DNA from 2 places in the Bacillus sp. XF8 genome. Region 1 is predicted to be linked to the other one. Evidence: a T-box and tRNA genes for the amino acid it is inferred to sense, from the RefSeq annotation. Region 1 holds a T-box; the other holds one or more tRNA genes.
What was found. A T-box is a leader RNA that pairs with one kind of tRNA and senses whether it is charged. The one in region 1 lies ahead of ileS2 (isoleucine--tRNA ligase), so its partner is inferred to be a tRNA-Ile.
Positions count from the first base shown of each region.

Region 2: it has a tRNA-Ile gene. The T-box ahead of ileS2 (isoleucine--tRNA ligase) is inferred to sense a tRNA for this amino acid. The anticodon was not compared.

Region 1 covers NZ_JAGDQK010000003.1:120,809-129,544, reverse strand. The annotation lists gene ftsZ (cell division protein FtsZ) at 1-129, shown strand, start outside; gene spoIIGA (sigma-E processing peptidase SpoIIGA) at 533-1,450, shown strand; gene sigE (RNA polymerase sporulation sigma factor SigE) at 1,470-2,189, shown strand; gene sigG (RNA polymerase sporulation sigma factor SigG) at 2,361-3,140, shown strand; gene J4P91_RS03815 (YlmC/YmxH family sporulation protein) at 3,294-3,572, shown strand; gene pgeF (peptidoglycan editing factor PgeF) at 3,689-4,498, shown strand; gene J4P91_RS03805 (YggS family pyridoxal phosphate-dependent enzyme) at 4,505-5,179, shown strand; gene J4P91_RS03800 (cell division protein SepF) at 5,199-5,663, shown strand; gene J4P91_RS03795 (YggT family protein) at 5,670-5,933, shown strand; gene J4P91_RS03790 (YlmH family RNA-binding protein) at 5,949-6,722, shown strand; gene divIVA (septum site-determining protein DivIVA) at 6,814-7,320, shown strand; T-box leader at 7,372-7,596, shown strand; gene ileS2 (isoleucine--tRNA ligase) at 7,671-8,736, shown strand, end outside.
Region 2 covers NZ_JAGDQK010000005.1:69,540-77,299, forward strand. The annotation lists gene J4P91_RS05670 (peptidoglycan D,D-transpeptidase FtsI family protein) at 1-90, opposite strand, end outside; gene J4P91_RS05675 (MFS transporter) at 200-1,477, opposite strand; gene sodA (superoxide dismutase [Mn]) at 1,614-2,225, opposite strand; tRNA gene J4P91_RS05685 (tRNA-Ile) at 2,451-2,524, opposite strand; gene J4P91_RS05690 (DUF1189 domain-containing protein) at 3,032-3,799, shown strand; gene J4P91_RS05695 (hypothetical protein) at 3,864-4,211, shown strand; gene ispG (flavodoxin-dependent (E)-4-hydroxy-3-methylbut-2-enyl-diphosphate synthase) at 4,376-5,473, shown strand; gene J4P91_RS05705 (Fur family transcriptional regulator) at 5,572-5,985, opposite strand; gene J4P91_RS05710 (metal ABC transporter permease) at 5,999-6,832, opposite strand; gene J4P91_RS05715 (metal ABC transporter ATP-binding protein) at 6,832-7,602, opposite strand.

The sequences.
Region 1 (8,736 bases):
GCTCAACCACCAAAACAACGTGAAGTAAAACGCGAAGTGAAACGTGAAGAGCCTGTTGTGCATGAGCGTAATACAGATTCAGATGATATCGATATTCCAGCATTTTTACGTAACCGTCGTAGACGATAAAAAAGAAGGGAGCTTATGGCTCCTTTCTTTTTTTATATTTAACATCCTTAAATATTAATGTGAGTATTTATCCCGCTATTTGAGGGCAGTAAGACCCCCACCTCAAAATTCAGCGAAAGCAAAGAAGTTAGGTGGGGGGCGGGCTGCCCGTAAAAGCCCGATGGTGAGGGCTAATAATCAGTGAGGGATGAAGAAAACCCCCACTGATTAAAGTTTCACTTTATATCATCCTGCTATTTGTAAATAGTAAACTTTTAGAAAGCAATAAAAGAATCACTATATATCCCACGACAGATTATGTCTAGAAACCACAAAATAACAAAAAAACCCCTCCGTAAATTGACACACTTTCCCATTGGATATGCTTTATACTAGTCTCAACTTAAAAAAAGAGGTGAATTGTTTGGTTGTTTACGCCGACGTTGTTTGGTTGTTAAACGCCTGCATTGATTTTCTTTTACTTTTATTGACAGCAACTGTGTTGAAAAAGAAGATCAAAAGATGGAGGCTTGTGCTAGGAGCATTTATAGGTTCTACAATTGTTATTTTTGCCTTTACTCCTTTTGCTTCTATGATGACACACCCAATTATGAAACTAGTGTACTCGCTACTTATTGTGTATACAGCATTTGGATTTTCTACTTTTAGAGATTATACACAGACTGTTTTCACTTTTTATTTTGTAACATTTATGGTAGGAGGAGGGTTAATTGGAACTCATTTTTTCCTACAAACGAATGAAATGGTAGATGGATTAGTTCAGGCGAAAGCAATTTCTTATGGTGATCCAGTAAGCTGGATGTTTGTGATTTTAGGATTTCCGATTATTTATTACTTTTCCAAAAAACGTATTGAAACTGTGGAAGTGACTAAGATTCATTATGACCAAATTGTGCAAGTGAATATTAGACTCGTTGAAAATGAAATTAAACTAGATGGCTTAATTGATAGTGGAAATCAGCTTTATGACCCTTTAACGAAAACACCAGTTATGATTATGCATATTTCATCATTAGAGCATTGTTTACCAACATGGTTAACAGAACAGATTTATTCAAAAACAGAGATTCCGCAAATACCAGAAAATGATTCAGGTTGGGCAACGAGACTACGCTTAATTCCTTTCCGAGCGGTAGGAGTTGATCATCAGTTTTTGTGGGCAATTAAGCCAGATGTTGTTCAAATTCATCATGAAGGAAGCGATATGATCGTAAACAAAGTATTAATCGGTTTAAATACACAGCAATTGTCTACAAATGGAGAGTATCAATGTATTATACATCCAAAAATGTTGATATCACCAAAAGTGACAATCGCTTAATTATGAGAGGTGGGAGAATATGGCGAAAATAAAATTTTATTTCATATATCTTTGGTATAAAGTATTGTTGAAACTTGGAATTAAGACCGATGAAATTTACTATATTGGTGGAAGTGAGGCGTTGCCACCGCCTTTGACAAAAGAGGAAGAAGAAGTACTCCTCAATAAATTGCCCAAAGGTGATCAAGCCGCACGATCATTGCTCATTGAGCGTAACTTACGGCTTGTTGTGTATATAGCCCGTAAATTTGAAAATACAGGAATTAATATTGAGGATTTAATTAGTATTGGAACAATTGGTCTTATTAAGGCTGTGAATACATTTAATCCTGAAAAGAAAATAAAACTAGCAACTTATGCATCACGTTGTATAGAAAATGAAATTTTAATGCATTTACGTAGAAATAATAAAAATCGTTCAGAAGTGTCATTTGATGAGCCATTAAACATTGATTGGGATGGGAATGAATTGTTACTATCAGATGTTCTTGGTACGGATGATGATATTATTACAAAAGACTTAGAGGCTACTGTAGACAGACATCTTCTTATGAAAGCACTACACCAATTAAATGATCGTGAAAAACAAATTATGGAACTCCGCTTTGGACTTGCGGGGGAAGAAGAAAAAACACAAAAAGATGTGGCGGATATGCTAGGGATTTCACAGTCTTACATTTCTCGACTTGAAAAGAGAATTATAAAAAGGCTTCGAAAAGAATTTAATAAAATGGTATAAAGTGGCGCTTGAAAAGCTTGTGTTATCAAGGAGAGTATATAAAACCAATCGGTATTCCGATTGGTTTTATTGTATTTTTTATTTGAAAGTACTAAAAAAACGGTATGCATAAAATTCCCTCCAAAGGAGATACTTTACACTGTACAGCAACTCCCGATAGGAGGGAACACTTTGACGAGAAACAAAGTAGAAATTTGCGGTGTTGATACAGCTAAACTTCCAGTACTAAAAAATGAAGAGATGCGTAAATTATTCCGAGAAATGCAAAGTGGAGAGATAAGCGCAAGAGAGAAATTAGTAAATGGAAACTTACGTCTTGTACTGAGCGTCATTCAGCGATTTAACAACAGGGGAGAATTTGTTGATGATTTATTTCAAGTCGGCTGCATTGGACTTATGAAATCCATTGATAACTTTGACTTAAGCCAAAATGTTAAATTTTCAACATATGCTGTGCCAATGATTATTGGGGAAATCCGTAGATATTTGCGTGATAACAATCCAATTCGCGTCTCTCGTTCACTGCGAGATATCGCGTATAAAGCATTACAGGTAAGAGAAAAGCTTATTGCTGAAAATTCAAAAGAGCCGACAGCGATGGATATTGCAAAAGTACTTGAAGTGACACATGAAGAAATCGTTTTTGCACTTGATGCCATTCAAGATCCAGTATCACTATTTGAACCAATCTATAATGATGGGGGCGATCCTATTTTTGTAATGGATCAACTAAGTGATGAGAAACAAAGGGACGAGCAATGGGTGGAAGAATTGGCGTTGAAAGAAGGAATGAAACGATTAAATGATCGCGAAAAAATGATTATTCGAAAACGTTTTTTTCAAGGGAAAACACAAATGGAAGTTGCCGAAGAAATTGGAATTTCACAAGCGCAAGTATCGCGCCTTGAAAAATCAGCAATTAAACAAATGAATAAAACAATTCAAGGATAAGGTCTCATCATTTTAGATGAGACCTTTTTATGTGCATGATTGAGATTCTGTTCATAGGAAAGATTGCGTGTTCATATAATGACAATAAAGTGAAACTACTGGCAGAAGGAAACTTCTCGATTACAAATAGCAACATAAAAGGGGAGAATGACAATGATACGGATTTCAGAGTTTCAAATTAAGGATGTTGTAAATGTCTCTGACGGAAAAAAGCTTGGAAACATTAGCGATATAGATATTGATCTGAACACAGGGAAGATTCAAGCTGTCATTATTTCAAAGCAAACACGAATGCTAGGGATATTTGGGAAAGAGGCAGAGTTTGTCATTCCGTGGAAGCAAATTGTAAAAATTGGAGAGGATGTAATATTAGTAAGAGCTGATCATGTCAATTCTGTAACAGAATCAATACAAACACCGACAATTTCTTAAAGAATATTACAAATTCCTCTTTTTTTTATGTTGTCATTATGGAAAAATAAAAGTATGGTAAAATAGACAGGAAGTACCATGCTTTTTTATGTTATTTTATTAAAAGGAGCCGCTTTATGAGAGAACCATTTATATATGAGGACGGTATATTGTATTTACAAGCGTGGAAAGAACTTGGAAACATTACTGCAGGATTTACGACAAAAGATGGTGGAGTAAGTACAGGCTCCTTTCAGGCGATGAATTTAGGGTTACATGTGAATGATATGATGGAGAATGTTCATGAAAATAGACGTATTTTAGCGAACAAGTTACAAAAACCATTAGAAAATTGGATTTGTTCAGAGCAAGTTCATGATCATCACGTTGAAAAAGTAGGACAAGGGGAAAAAGGGCGAGGAATCTATTTATATGAAGATGGTATTCCAAATACAGACGGTATTTATACAACTGATACAGATGTATGTTTAACATCTTGTTATGCCGATTGTGTTCCACTCTATTTCTATGCACCATCACATGGTATGATAGGACTGGCACATGCTGGATGGAAAGGAACTGTAAAAGAAATTGCAAAAGAAATGATTCAAAAGTGGAGAGCAGAAGGGGTACCAGTTCATGAGATTTATGTTGCGATTGGACCAGCCATTGGGTCCTGCTGTTATGTAGTTGATGATCGCGTATTATCAGCAGCAAAACAAGCGGTAAACGGACCTGTTCCATATAAAGTGATTTCAGACGGACAATATGCAATTGATTTAAAAGAAATCAATCGTATATTATGCATACAAGCTGGCATAAAAGATGAGCATATTGTGATGTCGTCTCTTTGTACAAGCTGTGAAGAACAATTGTTTTTCTCACATCGCCGTGATCGCGGAAAAACAGGAAGAATGTTGAGTTTCATAAGCTTTAAGGAGGATTGAAAACAAGTGGCAGTGCAAGAAAATTTAATATTCGTAAATGAGGAAATCAAAAAAGCATGTGAGCGAGCAGAGCGCTCGGCACATGAGATTAAGCTTGTTGCAGTAACAAAAACAGTAGGAATTGAAAACACAAATGAAGTAATAGAAGCTGGACTTACTGATTTAGGTGAGAATCGTAATGAAGGTTTTTTACAGAAGTATGAGCATTTCGGTTCAAAAGTAAATTGGCATTTCATTGGTTCGTTACAAACAAGAAAAGTAAAAGAAATTATTAATGAGATTGATTATTTGCATTCATTGGATCGCATTTCACTTGCAAAAGAGATTCAAAAGCGGGCTACAAAAACAGTGCGATGTTTTGTACAAGTGAAAACATCGTCTGAAGAATCAAAGCAGGGGATACCAGCAGAAGAAACAATTGCGCTTATTCGTGCCCTGCAAGAGTTTGATAAAATTGAAGTTGTTGGATTGATGACGATGGCACCATTCACTGAGGAAGAAGCAGAAATTCGTCATTGTTTTAAGGAATTGCGTGGGTTGCAAAAACAAGTGCAAGAACTAGGGTTATCGTATGCTCCGTGTAAAGAGTTATCGATGGGAATGTCAAATGATTATACGATTGCAATTGAAGAGGGTGCTACATATATTCGTTTGGGAACGATTTTAGTAGGGAAAGCGTAAAAGGAAGGAGAATATTATTATGAGTTGGTCAAAAGTAAAATACTTCTTTTTTGACACACCGGAAGAGCGAGAAGCTTACGAAAAGGAAAAGGAGCAAGCTGAAATGAAAAAACAACAAGATCCTCCAGAGCAGCAGGATATTCCACTTACGAAAGCACAGCCGAAACAAAATATTGTAAGTATTGAAACAGCGAAGCAGTCTTCTAAAGTTGTTTTGCTAGAACCGCGTACATATTCAGAAGCACAAGGTATTGCGGATCATTTAAAGGGAAGAAGAGCAGTGGTCATCAATTTGCAAAGGATGTCAACAGATCAAGCTGTGCGTATCGTTGACTTTTTAAGTGGTACTGTATACGCTATAGGCGGGGATATTCAAAAATTAGGACCGAAAACATTTATTTGTACACCTGAGACTGTTGATATTGTTGGGGCCATTTCTGAGTTGTTCGGTGAAGAGGAAGAGACAAATATAAAGAGGTGGTAATACGCCATGACGATTATTTTACAAGCATTGGTCTTGATCATTCAAATTTACTCCTGGGCGCTTATTATCTATATTCTTCTATCATGGTTTCCAGGGGCTAGAGAATCAACATTTGGCGATTTTCTATCGCGTATTTGTGAACCATATTTAGAGCCGTTTCGGAGATTTATCCCACCTTTTGGTATGATTGATATTTCTCCACTTGTTGCAATTATTGCGTTGAGATTGGCTAGTAGTGGTTTAATAAGTCTGTTTAGTTATTTCTTGTAACAAGAGGTTGGATGAATGAGCATCTATGAGCATTTTAGACCAGAAGAAGCGGTCTTTGTAGATAAAGCGTTAGAATGGAAACAGGTAGCTGAAGAATATCATCAAGTGAAATTAACGGATTTTCTTGATCCGCGTCAGCAACAAATTGTTGCTACGATAATTGGTAATCAAGGAGATGCGACTTTGCGACTTTATGGTGCTACGCCAAAAGCGGAAAGGAAAAGAGCTCTTATTTATCCGAGTTACCTTGATTTAAATGAAGAAGAGTTTCAAGTTGAAGTATTAGAAATTGACTATCCTTCCAAGTTTTATACGCTTGAACATAGGCAAATATTAGGTGCATTTATGTCTCTTGGTCTCACAAGAGAAAAGTGCGGTGATATTTTGCTTCAAGAAAATCGTGCCCAAATTATTGTTGCAAAAGAAATTGTTTCATACATTGAAATGAATTTACAATCGATAGGGAAAATGAAGGTCTCACTCTCCTCTGTACAAGCAGAGAAAGTATTGCGATTGCAAGAAGAATGGAGAGAACAGTCTGGAACTGTTTCATCACTTCGATTAGATGTCCTGCTAGCTGAAATGCTCCATATATCACGGCAAAAAATACAGCCGCTTATAAAAAACGGCCTTGTGAAAGTAAATTGGAAAACGGTTGAGCAAACTGCATACGAGTGTTTTCCGGGTGATGTTTTTTCAGTTAGGGGATATGGCCGGAGTAAATTATTTTCTGTAGAAGGAAAAACGAAACGCGACAAATGGAGAGTTTTGTATGGTATACTAAAATGATTAGTTTTTTAGAAGGAAAATCTCTAATTTTGTCGAAGAAAAGATATAATTAAAAGAGGAAAATTTAGATAACTACTTGGAGGTGGCGTTTGTGCCGTTAACACCATTAGATATTCATAACAAAGAATTTGGTCGCGGATTCCGTGGCTATGATGAGGATCAAGTAAATGAGTTTCTTGATCAGATTATCAAAGATTATGAATTGGTCATTCGTGAGAAGAAAGCATTAGAAGAAAAAGTTGCCCAACTAGAAGGGAAATTAGATCATTTCTCTAACATTGAAGACACGTTAAATAAATCTATCGTTGTTGCACAAGAAGCAGCGGAAGAAGTAAAGCGTAATGCACAAAAAGAAGCAAAATTAATTGTACGTGAAGCAGAAAAGAATGCAGATCGTATCATTAATGAAGCTTTAGTAAAATCAAGAAAAGTTGCATTTGATATTGAAGAGTTAAAGAAACAAGCGAAAGTATTCCGCACGCGTTTCCGTATGCTATTAGAAGCACAGCTTGAAATGCTAAACAACGATGATTGGGACAAATTAATTGAGCTAGAAGAAGAAGTGGACGAGCTGTTAAAGAAAGAAGAAACAGTGTAAGCTTGACGTTTTTCTCATTATTACATATAATTTTAAACAACATATTTATTAAGAAAAACGAAGATAGGGATAAGTACCTTTTTCATACCTTATATAGCGAACTGAGGACGGTGTAAGCTCAGGATAAGGAGATAAATGGGAATATCACCCTGGAGTTCCGCGCTGAACAAAAAAGTAAGCGTAGGCGTATATTCGCGTTAAGAATATAAAGAGGACTTTGTATATACATGCATGGTCTACTAGGGTGGTACCGCGGGAGACTTTCTCGTCCCTTTTTGGGGGATGAGAAAGTCTCTTTTTTATTCCATTTTTTAGGGTCTTTCTTTTATACATTCGAGGAGGAATTGAGCATGGAGTATAAAAACACATTACTAATGCCGAAAACAGAATTCCCAATGCGAGGGAATTTACCAAAACGTGAGCCTGCAATGCAAGAAAAATGGGCTGAGATGAACATTTATGAAAAGGTACAAGAACATACAAAAGGTCGTCCTTTATTTGTACTGCATGATGGTCCTCCATATGCGAATGGTGACATTCATATGGGACATGCGTTAAATAAAGTATTAAAAGATTTTATTGTACGTTACAAATCGATGACTGGATACTGTGCACCATATGTACCAGGATGGGATACACACGGTTTACCAATTGAACAAGCTTTAACAAATAAAGGTGTAAAACGTAAAGAAATGACGGTTGCGGAATTCCGTAAATTATGTGCAGAATATGCATATGAACAAGTAAATCGTCAACGTGAGCAGTTTAAACGTCTTGGTGTACGTGCAGATTGGGATCGTCCATATATTACTTTAGAGCCAGCATATGAAGCGCAGCAAATTAAAGTGTTTGGTGAAATGGCGAAAAAAGGTTACATCTATAAAGGACAAAAACCTGTTTATTGGTCTCCAACAAGTGAATCTGCGTTAGCTGAAGCTGAAATTGAATATAAAGATAAAAAATCAGCATCTATTTACGTAGCATTCCCAGTAAAAGACGGGAAAAACGTATTAGAAGGCGACGAGAAATTTATCATTTGGACAACAACACCTTGGACATTACCAGCAAACTTAGGTATTTCTGTTCATCCAGAACTGGAATACAGCATTGTAAATGTAAATGACGAAAAATATATTATCGCTTCTGAACTATTTGACACAGTTTCTAAAACGTTAGAGTGGGAAAATGCTCAAGTTGTGAAAACGATTAAAGGTAGTGAACTTGAGTATACAGTTGCGAAGCATCCATTCTATGATCGTGATTCTCTAGTTATGCTTGGTGAGCACGTTACAACAGATGCTGGTACAGGTTGTGTACATACAGCGCCTGGACATGGGGAAGACGATTTCCTTGTTGGTAAACAGTATGGCTTAGAAGTTCTTTGCCCAGTTGATGATAAGGGTGTATTAACAAGTG
Region 2 (7,760 bases), on a different contig from region 1:
GATCGCTGAAAACATTAAAAACACACAAAAAAACAACACGTTAAGCCGAAACGGAACGTGGGTCTTCTTTTTTTTCTTCTTTTTACTCATACGAACCCCCTCTACCAACAGCTATGTAATAGGAAAGGGACACCTTGTTATAGGTGTCCTCACTGCTGTTTTACATGTCTTTTTATTCTAGCATAAAACACGGAAGAAGTTAACCTTCTCGTTCAGTATGATTTTGTGTTGTTTCAGGTGCTGGAATCCTTGTTTTATTTGGATTCTCCTCCCCATATTTGACATTTCTAACAGCAAAATAAATAAGTAAATGTCCAGCTCCGAGAATACATAATAAAACAGGTAAGCTTTTTTCTGGTGAAAAAAATGATACCGCACATAAAAAACTTAAAATGGAACATATTCTCCCGCCGTTCAGCCATAGCTCTCGTACAACGATATACTCCACACGCCACTCTCTCGCCTGCCTTGCTCTTCCAATTACATCATATGTCATAGAACCATATGGAACGAGTAAAATTGGATAGGCAATGGCGATACATGCTGCATAAATGAGTAGTTTTACATATGTAACATGAAAAATAACTAAAAATACAACGACATACAAAATAATTCCACCAAGTAAAATCGCTTTTTTTCTCCATTCCTTTTTTAATATACGCGCAACAAAATAGTAGCATATAAAGGATACAGCTGAATTGACTAAACTATACTTTCCTAGCCCAAATTCACTTCCTGATGCTAAATAGACGTATACAGAAATAACAAAAACGAACGTTCCTTCTCTCAATCCTTGAAAAAAGTGTGCTCGGGTAATCCTTCCCCAGTTTTTATCAATCTTACGTTCTTTCAAAACTTGAACAATTTCATAGCGCCCTTCACATTCTCTTTTTGATAAAAAGAAACTTATGACAACAGCAACTGCAAATAAAGTTAGGGAAAGAAAAAAGATAACCGTATAACCGGTCCACTTCTCCATACGCGAAATCGTATACCCCGCTGCTATTGGCCCAATCATTCCAGAGAAGGATGTTAGCAGGCCGAGAAAACCGTTAAAAAAATCACGTGTTTCAGGCTCAGTAATTTCAAACGTCAACAAATTAAATGCCAGCCAATAAAAACCATATCCAATTCCTAGAAGACCACCAAGTAATAAAATATAATGTGAAGCATGCGTTCCCGCGAGTAAAACAACAATAAAAAAAGTCGCTAATGTTCCTACACCGATTCGCAGTAAAATGGCACGATCTATCCGCTTTGCCAATTTTCCTGCAAAAAGAAATGTTAATGGTTGCAATACAACGCTTGCTAAATTATACAATCCAAGGTTCAAATAGTTTTGCGTTTGTTTCCATAAATAAATGTTAACAAACGTGTTGGACAAAGAAATCGCGAGCGTGTATAATCCCCCCATAACAAGTAACAATACTAAATCACGATTCACCTCGACATCGCCAATTACATGTTTCCACTTCATAGATAACTCTCCTTTACTTCATGTTCTAGTCTTCCAAAGACCGACGCAATTATGTAAAAGAAAGCATACAAAAAAGCTAGGAGAATATTCCCCTAGCTTCTTCAATATCGACTGACATAAAACGGAATAAGCGATATTATTTAGCTTCTTGGTAACGTTTTTCAGCTGCGTTCCAGTCTACAACGTTCCAGAATGCACCGATGTAGTCAGGACGACGGTTTTGGTAATGTAAGTAGTAAGCATGTTCCCAAACGTCTAAACCGATAACTGGAGTTTTACCTTCTGTTAAAGGTGAATCTTGGTTTGGAGTGCTTGTTACTTCTAGCTCACCATTGTTTACTACTAACCAAGCCCAACCAGAACCGAAGCGAGTTGCACCAGCTTTTGCGAATTCTGCTTTGAATGCATCAAAGCTACCGAATTTCGCTTCAATTGCAGCTGCAAGTTCACCTACTGGTTGTCCACCACCGTTTGGAGATAGAATTGTCCAGAAGAAAGTATGGTTCGCATGTCCGCCACCATTGTTACGTACTGCAGTACGAATTGCTTCTGGTACTTCATTTAAGTTTGCAACTAATTCTTCAACACTTTTGTCAGCTAGTTCTGCATGACCTTCTAATGCAGCATTTAAGTTTGTTACGTAAGTGTTGTGGTGTTTTGTATGATGGATGTTCATTGTTTCTTTATCAAAGTGAGGTTCTAAAGCATCATACGCATAAGGTAAATTTGGTAATTCATGTTTTGCCATTGTTACATTCCTCCCATTTTATGTATTGCCAAAATAAATTGGCATACAACTTCATTTTACCCTAATTGCCATAGGGTGAAAACAAATTAAATCACATTTTCTTGCTATCATTAACGTAGCAAAATCCCCATTTCTTTTCAAACAAAATGCTCATACATTTCGTAAAAAAAAGCTTCCTTCTACAAGGAAGCTTCTCGTCTACATGATAAACATGCGAAATGGATATGGACCCTGTAGGACTCGAACCTACGACCGGACGGTTATGAGCCGTCTGCTCTAACCAGCTGAGCTAAGGGTCCAGAATTATGTATACAGCGGTGACTGAAATTCAGATTCATCACCAAGTCTCCACAGAACATTCATAAAAGCTGCAAACTGCGAGACATATTGATTAAGAAAGGTAAGATAAATTTACCATATAAAAAAGAAAAGTGTCAATTGTATTTTTACCTTCCTCCTCTCACTAATGGTTAACTCTCACCAATTCCACTGTTACTGGCAGTTTATCTTTTTTGCTTTCCGTTATATCTTAAAACAATTTTTTACTGCAAGTGAATCATTAACAAAGATTTTTTATCCCGCATTAACGGACAGTAAGCCCCCGATTCGTGAGGGCTAATAATCAGTGGAGGATGAAGAAAACCTCTACTGATTAAAATTTCACTTTATATAGCAAGTCTTCTATACAGTCCAATTATGGAGTATTAACTTTATTTCACGCGATATAGCTTGTGGTTCTCTAGATTCTTACGTTACAATGATTTTATGCATCAACCTATCATACATATAGCAAAGGAAGTGAATATATGTCCATATTTACTCAACTAGTAAAAAGTTTGTATTCGCCAAAAGACATGGCGCTTTTTCGTTTTCAAAAAATGGGAAAAACGATTCTATATATCATGTTATTGTGTTTACTTGCGACGATCCCAAAAACTTTTACATTTGGAAACTTCGTACAAGATGTCGTATCTTCTGTACATCAATCAATTGAAAAAGATCTCCCTGATTTTAAAATTGAGAATGGCGAGCTTCATGCTGACATCAAAGAACCTATTATAAAAGAAGATGGAGATTTTATTTTCGTATTTGACCCTAATGCAACAGATACGAATGCATATACAAATAAACAAGGTGTATTCGTCTTAAAAGATAAAGTCGTATCTATTAATAACAATCAAACACAAAGTCAAGCTTACAGTGACTTCGGCAATGGGACATTTGAGAAAAAAGATATCCAAGGCATTGTATCAGCCGTTGATAATATCTATCCATTCCTCATGTTTGGTGTTGGAATAGCCATTTACTTGTTCCAATTATTTATTTCATTCCTAGGCACAACCATTTTAGCCTTTGTCGGTTCAGCAATGGTTGGTCAACGAAAGGTATCTTACAAACAAGTTTGGACATTAACAGCTTACAGCTATACAATTCCAACCATTTTCTTTATGATTATGAATTTATTAAACATAATTGTGCCAGGAACATTTCTTCTGTACACTGCCATCATTTTAATTGTTCTGTACTTAACAATTAAAGAAATACCAAAACCGAAAGAAAAACACGAACTATAAAAAATGCCATTTTGGCATTTTTTTTTTGGACAAGCATATATTTCCTAACAAAGGAGTGAGAAATATGAAGAGACTTAGTGCATTCTTACTTGTGCTTGTTCTCGGTTACGTGTTTTATTACGATATAAAAATTGGTACTTTACCAATGTTAAGTTCATACAAAAAAACAACAGCTGCCCAAACTGTAAAAAAAGAAAATGTTGAGACAAAAGCAAAAAAAGAAACAGATGCACAGTATAAAGCGATTGAAGTAAAAACAGGAGACACTGTTTTATCCATTACAGAAGCGATTAACAAGAAAAAAGTTCCTTCTATTGAAACGGTAATCGATGATTTTAAACAATTAAATAAAAATACATCTTCTACAAAAATTCAAATCGGAAAATCTTACAAATTCCCGTTATATCAATGAACCATCACTTAATCCTTGTCAATTACATAAAGGCGCTGATACAATAGTAAAAGTGAAACCGAGCATATAGGTTTCTATTGCTTCATATCACATATACTATATTTGATATGAAGGGCAAAATAAGAAACTTCTTTTATAAGGAGAGCGATCTATTCGTGAATGAAATGACTCATCGTACAAAAACACGTCCTGTTAAAGTCGGTAATTTAACAATTGGCGGTAATAATGAATTAATTATACAAAGTATGACAACAACAAAAACGCATGATGTAGAAGCAACTGTTGCTGAAATCAAACGTTTAGAAGAAGCAGGTTGTCAAATTGTCCGCGTTGCTGTTCCAGACGAACGCGCAGCAAATGCTATTGCTGATATTAAAAAACAAATTAACATCCCACTTGTTGCCGATATTCACTTTGATTATCGTCTTGCTTTAAAAGCAATTGAAGGCGGCATTGATAAAGTACGTATCAACCCAGGAAACATCGGGCGCCGTCATAAAGTAGAAGCGGTTGTAAATGCTGCAAAAGAACGCGGTATTCCAATTCGTATTGGTGTAAATGCTGGTTCATTAGAACGTCATATTTTAGAAAAATATGGATACCCTACTGCAGATGGTATGGTTGAAAGTGCACTGCATCATATTAAAATTTTAGAGGACTTAGATTTCCATGATATTATCGTATCAATGAAAGCCTCTGATGTTAACTTAGCAATTGAAGCTTATGAAAAAGCAGCTCGTGCTTTTGATTACCCATTACACTTAGGTATTACAGAATCCGGAACACTATTTGCCGGAACTGTAAAAAGTGCTGCCGGTCTTGGAGCAATCTTAAGTAAAGGTATCGGAAATACACTTCGTATTTCATTAAGTGCTGATCCAGTGGAAGAAGTAAAAGTTGCTCGCGAATTGTTAAAATCATTCGGTCTTGCATCGAACGCTGCGACGCTTATTTCTTGTCCAACATGCGGTCGTATTGAAATTGACCTTATCAGTATTGCAAATGAAGTAGAAGAATACATCTCTACACTGAAAGTACCAATTAAAGTTGCTGTACTTGGCTGCGCTGTAAACGGCCCTGGTGAAGCTCGCGAAGCTGATATCGGTATTGCTGGCGCACGCGGAGAAGGTTTATTATTCCGTAAAGGAAAAGTCGTTCGTAAAGTACCGGAAGAAACAATGGTAGAAGAACTCAAGAAAGAAATTGATGTAATTGCCGCTGAAATGGCTGCAAATCAAGAAAAAGAAAAACAAGAGCAATAATAAAAACGGCTGTCTGGATGTTACCAGGTAGCCGTTTTTATTATATGTTTGTAAGAAAACTAAAATAAAAGCTCGTCAGTTTCGTAACTGACGAGCTCTTACTTTGCACACTTCGGGCAACGCCCATATATTTCAAACTTATGCCCCGTTACCTCATATCCTTTAAAATCTTTATTCATAAAATCCATTGGACAGGAAGTAATTTCTTTTGTACCACCACAATCCAAGCAAATGAAATGATGATGATGTTCCATAATAGAACATGTAAACCGGAAATGTTTTTCTCCATTTAGTTCTGTTTGTTCTAAAACACCAATTTCAGCAAATACCGTTAAATTACGATAGATGGTATCAAAACTTAGCCCTGGGTAATCATCCTTCATATGCTCTAAAACATCTTTTGCAGTTAAATAACGATTATGAGCCGCAAATAAACGTAACATTTCTTCCCTTTTTCCAGTGTGTTTATAGCCTTTTTCTTTCATAAGGCGTAAAGCTTCTGTCAGATTCATAACTATCCCTACTTTATGCAGTTTTTTTCTTCTTCCATAAGATTGCACCGATTAAAATAAGAACCGCTAGCATAACAATTGTACCACCTGGAGCTAAATCAAGCTGATAAGAAGCGAACAGCCCACCTATCACGGAAATTTCACCAAATAAAATGGAAAAGAAAATTGTTTGTTTAAAACCTTTTGCGATGCGGATACTTGCTGCAACTGGTAACGTCATTAAAGATGATACAAGAAGAACCCCAACAACACGCATTGATACCGCAATAACAAGCGCAACTAAAATAATAAAAATAAAGTGAATCCATTTTGCACGAAGTCCTGTTGATACAGCATATTCCTCGTCAAATGATAATAAAAATAACTCTTTATATAATAAAATGATCGTTGCAATAACTACGATTGCTACAATACCAATAAGAATTAAATCTGTGTTCGTTACAGCGCTCACACTACCAAATAAATAACTAAATAAATCCGTATTAAATCCATTGGCAAGCGAAATGAAGATAACTCCAATTCCCATCCCTGCTGAAAGAATAATCGGAATCGCTAATTCTTGATAATGTTTATATACAGTACGTAATTTTTCAATTAATAGCGCTCCACCTATTGAAAAAATCATCCCCATATATAACGGATTTAAAAATCCACCTGTAAAAATTGTTTTTTCCAGCAACAAACTTGCGGCAATCCCTGATAATGTCACATGACTCAATGCATCTGCAATCAGTGACAAACGGCGAATGACAACAAATACACCAATTAATGGAGCCACAAGTCCTATTAAAATACCAGCGTATAAAGAATTACGTAAAAAATCATATTGTAAAAAATCCTGTATCATTATATCCTCCCGTGATGCTCATGATCATGCTCTAAACGATGAACATGATGTCCATATAAAATCGACATTTCCGCATCTTCTAACTCTCGGAATTTCTCAACATTTCCATGGAAATGTAAATGCTGATTTAAACAGGCAACATGCGTCACCTTCTCTGTTATAGCCCCCATATCGTGTGTAACCAGAATCAGTGTAATGCCTAGTTTTTTATTTAAATCTTCTAGTATCTCATAAAAGCTCTCTACACTCTTTATATCAATCCCCACTGTAGGCTCGTCCAAAATCAGTAATTCTGGGTTGCTTACAAGCGCACGTGCGATAAATACACGTTGCTGTTGCCCACCGGAAAGCTCTCCGATGTTACGATTTTGAAATTCACTCATTCCTACATCTGAGATTGCCTTTGTGACCTTTTCTTTATCTTCTTTCTTCAAGAAACGAAATAGACCCTTTTTTGAAACAAGTCCCATTGAAACAACTTCAAAGACAGTCGCTGGAAAACCAGAATTAAAGCTGTTAGCCTTTTGTGAAACATAACCAATTTTATTCCACTCTTTAAATTTCTTACTATCAATATCAAATAACCGAATACTTCCCTTCTTCGGCTTCAACACACCTAATATACACTTTAATAAGGTCGATTTACCAGATCCATTAGGCCCAACCAAACCTAAAAAAGCCCCCTTGGGAACTTGCAAATTAATATCTTCTAACACATTTCGATCTTCATACCGAAATGTCAGCCCTTCTATTTCCAACATATTATTCATAGCATCTCACCTATTTTAATTCAGAATGATTCCGATTTATTTCTATTTGAATTATAGTATAGCTTATTATAGTTGTAAACTAATCTGCCCCAAAATATATTCTTTATTTAAGGCAACCTTATTATTATAACAAAAAGCAGAGAAAATCTCTCTGCTTT